DNA from 2 places in the Cytobacillus sp. ABV4_503 genome. Region 2 is predicted to be linked to the other one. Evidence: riboswitches for the same ligand, from Rfam matches in the RefSeq annotation. Region 2 holds a riboswitch; the other holds the start of a gene.

What was found. Region 2 has a riboswitch for thiamine pyrophosphate ahead of ACXAD1_RS06390 (ABC transporter substrate-binding protein). Riboswitches for the same ligand answer to the same signal wherever they lie in the genome.
Region 1: another riboswitch for thiamine pyrophosphate. It lies ahead of ACXAD1_RS01090 (thiamine phosphate synthase); the one in region 2 lies ahead of ACXAD1_RS06390 (ABC transporter substrate-binding protein).

What each region holds. Positions count from the first base shown of each region.
Region 1 covers NZ_JBSWTH010000001.1:214,377-216,578, reverse strand. The annotation lists gene thiO (glycine oxidase ThiO) at 1-351, opposite strand, end outside; gene ACXAD1_RS01090 (thiamine phosphate synthase) at 351-959, opposite strand; TPP riboswitch at 1,048-1,154, opposite strand; gene thiC (phosphomethylpyrimidine synthase ThiC) at 1,178-2,202, opposite strand, start outside.
Region 2 covers NZ_JBSWTH010000001.1:1,246,622-1,248,823, reverse strand. The annotation lists gene ACXAD1_RS06400 (NAD-dependent deacylase) at 1-78, opposite strand, end outside; gene ACXAD1_RS06395 (YkvA family protein) at 226-639, shown strand; TPP riboswitch at 713-821, shown strand; gene ACXAD1_RS06390 (ABC transporter substrate-binding protein) at 928-1,932, shown strand; gene ACXAD1_RS06385 (thiamine-binding protein) at 1,946-2,202, shown strand, end outside.

The DNA of each region.
Region 1 (2,202 bases), 1.0 Mb from region 2:
TTTTTGCTGGCTTTCTATCAAGCTTTTTAATGCCAGCTCCTCTTCTTTATTAGCCGCCACTTTATATACACCCTTATTTTGATAGCCAATATGCACTTGAGATAAATCTTCCAGTTCAGGAATCAGGCTCTGATACATGGAGCGGCTTTTGCATGCCAGCTGGAATAGCGGGCCGTCTTCTGTCAGTTCCGTTTGGGCTCCTAAAATTCCAGCTGCCGCTCCGGAAGCCTTGCCGGCTATTTTTCCCTTATCCAAAACGGCCACTTTATACCCTCTTTTAGCCAGTTGAAAAGCAATGGAGCTACCGTTAATGCCGCCGCCAACTATAACGGCGTCAAATATTTTCCTCATCATTTCCCCTCCTCATCTAACTTATTTAAAAAGAGCTTTGCTGCCTCTGCAGGGTCCTTTGCCTGCAAAATCCCTGACATTACAGCAATGCCATCTGCCCCCGCCTCCAAAACCTCTGGGACTTTTTCTGGTTTAATGCCTCCAATTGCCAATACCGGAATTTCTACTGCCTTTTTGAGAGCCTCCAGTGACCCAGTGCCCCTTGGCGGAGCTCCCTTCTTAGAATCGGTTTCAAATATGTGTCCAAACAGGATATAACCAGCTCCCTGTTTTGCAGCCTCTTCTGCTTCTTCAAGAGAATGTACGGAACATCCGATGGGTATATCTGGAAAATTCATTTTGACAACATGGACTGGAAGGCTGTGAAAAGCAAGATGTACACCTGCCTTACATGTCCATGCAACATCCACCCGATCATTTATAACAATTTTATGAATGGGGACTCCCTCATTACAAAGCAGCTCAATTCCTTCATATAGCTCCCTTGCGGTTCGATGTTTTTCCCTCAAGTGGAACTTATCTGCAAAGGGTTCCACTTCACCTGCTATTTCAGCAAAGGCCTCTAGAGAAAGCTTTCCATCTGATATAACATGCAGCTGTTTTTTCATTGCGGATGCTCCCGTGCTATTTTTAGATTTTGTGCAAATAAAAAACCACCTTCTAAATAGAAAGCGGCGGTATGGGGCCTTGGAATTCAGACCCGATACTCCACTTCCCTACGCTGGCATGCCAGATCAGGTTCCAAGGGTCTTAAAGCTTTTGCTTTAATCTCAGCCTGCAAACAGGCACCCCCAGCGGATTTAATTTCTATTAAACTATAAAAAGACTACTGATAAATGTTTCCCCCGGCTTTATTAAATTCCTCAGCTTTTTCTTCCAGTCCCTTCTTTATCGCTTCATTTGTTTCAAGCTGATGTTCTTTTGCATAATTCCGGATATCCTGAGAAATTCTCATACTGCAAAACTTTGGCCCGCACATGGAACAAAAATGAGCTGTTTTTGCACCTTCAGCCGGCAGTGTTTCATCATGAAATTCCAAAGCACGCTCAGGATCCAAAGAAAGATTAAATTGATCTCTCCAGCGAAATTCAAAACGGGCTTTTGACAGGGCATCATCCCTTTTTTGCGCTCCAGGATGTCCCTTTGCCAGATCTGCAGCATGAGCGGCAATTTTATACGTGATGACACCCTCGCGCACATCGTTTCTATTTGGCAAACCCAAATGTTCTTTAGGTGTAACATAGCAAAGCATTGCCGTACCATACCAGCCTATCATGGCAGCCCCGATTGCAGAGGTAATATGGTCATAGCCCGGAGCTATATCAGTCGTAAGGGGTCCGAGTGTGTAGAATGGTGCTTCTTTACAGATTTCCAATTGTTTATCCATATTCTCTTTGATTAAATGCATTGGAACATGGCCAGGTCCCTCGACCATTACCTGGACATCATGTTCCCAGGCAATTTTCGTCAGCTCTCCAAGTGTTTCGAGCTCTGCAAATTGAGCCTCGTCATTTGCATCTGCAATCGATCCCGGCCTCAGTCCATCCCCCAGGGAGAAGGCCACATCATAAGCTTTCATGATCTCGCAAATTTCTTCAAAGTGCGTATATAAAAAGTTCTCTTTATGATGATGCAGGCACCATTGAGCCATAATGGATCCGCCTCTCGACACAATTCCGGTCAAGCGTTTTGCCGACAGCGGCACATACCTCAAAAGGACACCTGCATGAATGGTAAAATAGTCAACCCCCTGCTCTGCTTGTTCGATTAGGGTATCCCTGTATACTTCCCACGTAAGATCCTCGGCAATGCCATTAACCTTTTCAAGGGCCTGATAAATGGGAACAGTAC
Region 2 (2,202 bases):
AAGTCCGCTTTCCGTCGACATTCCTGCTCCAGTTAATATTACTGTATAATTTGATTCCTGAAGCCATTTCTCAAGCATAGATATCAGCCCCCAATAAGGTTTTGTCACAGGTTAAATTTGATTTCCATTTATTTCTCCCGGTGAAATGTTTATGTCATGTCAGGTATGCGGTAAATACTAGATTATAACTGTTTATGCGAATTATCAAATATAGGAGTGATAGCTATGCCTGAAATAGAAACGAAAGATTATAAGGACGGCTATAAAAAATTTTCTGCCAGGGCCAAACGTTATGCGGAAGACCCTGAAAAAACAAAAGTACTGCTAAGAAAGGCTACACTTAAAGCAGATAAAAATAAATCTTCATTAAGTGATATATGGGAAAAGTTTCAGCTTCTGATCGATTTGGTTAAGGCATGGTCTAAAGGCGATTACCGGCATATTTCAAGAAAATCGGTTATCTTTATTATTGCTTCCGTCCTATACTTTGTTTCCCCTATAGACCTTGTTCCTGACTTTTTAATAGGAATGGGAATTTTAGATGATGCAGCAGTACTTGGTTTTGCCGTTAGCCAAATTACAGGTGAACTTGAAAAATTCAAAATCTGGAAAGAAAGCAGGACGATAGAGATGAAATAATTATTTTCTGTCCATTTTGATATTATTTGCTATAATAATGATGGAAAGTATTTATGCTGTCAAAATTAAATAGCAGGAAATGTAGGGGAACCGGTATGCCGGTTGAGACTTCATCATTAAGATGCTGACCCTTTGAACCTGATCTGGCTCATAGCAGCGTAGGGAACATATTCTTAAACATACTAAATGTTTTTATATGCGCCCTGGTTTATACCGGGGCGTTTTTATTTTTCAGGGCAGACTATCATTAACTTTCCTTATTACATAAAGGTTTTAGGAGGATTATTTATGAAAAAGTGGATTGCGGCTATCTGTTCACTTCTGTTTCTTTCAGGCTGTGCCGGCAATGGAGCGGATAATCAGACTGGAAGCAAAGATGCAGACAGCAAACAAGATTTGAAAAAAGTTACTGTTGTATTGGATTGGACACCCAATACCAATCATACCGGCTTATATGCCGCAAAGGACAAAGGATATTTTAAAGAAGAAGGGCTCGATGTCGAAATTATAATGCCAGGTGAAGCAGGTGCAGATCAATTGACTGCATCAGGCAAGGCTGATTTCGGTGTCAGCTATCAGGAAAGCATCACGGAAGCCCGTGTACAGGGAGTTCCCCTTGTATCAATAGCAGCTGTAATACAGCATAATACTTCCGGTTTTGCATCCCCTGCTGAAAAAAACATTAAATCGCCGAAAGACTTTGAAGGAAAAACTTATGGCGGCTGGGGAGCTCCTGTAGAAAAATCTGTAATAGATTCCCTAATGAAGAAGGAAAACGCCAATGTTGATAATGTCTCAATTGTTAACATGGGAGATGCTGACTTTTTCACAGCTGTTAAAAGAGATATAGACTTCGCATGGATTTATTACGGATGGACAGGTGTAGAAGCAGAACTTCGGGGGGAAAAGATTAATATGGTCTACCTTACCGACTACTCAAAAAAACTGGATTACTACACGCCCGTTCTCGCAACCAGCGAAAAAATGATTGCAGATGACCCGGATACTGTCAAAGCATTTGTAAAAGCAGCATCCAGAGGTTATGAATTTGCAATCGATCAGCCTGGCGAAGCAGCAGATATTTTGTTAAAAAATGCTCCGGACCTTGACAGCGAATTGGTCAAAAAGAGCCAGGAATGGCTATCCCCCCGCTATCAGGATGATGCTCCAAGATGGGGTGAACAAAAGCTTGCAGTCTGGGAAAACTATGCAGACTGGATGCATGATAATGGTCTATTAGATAAAGAATTAGATGCCGGCAAAGCATTTACAAATGACTTCCTGCCGGAATAAGGAGAGTTCAACTATGGCAAACGCACTTGTAAGCATTCAGATCATACCGAAAACAAAAGATGGGGAAAATGTTATACCTTACGTTGATGAAGCAATTAATGTTATTCAGCAATCTGGTGTTAAGCACGAGGTGCATCCCCTAGAAACCACGATGGAAGGCGATTTAGACCATTTATTAAAAATCATAGCCGATATGAACAGAAAAATGATTGAAAAAGGAAGCAGCAATGTAATTTCACAGGTTAAGGTTCTATATCAGCCGGACGGTAT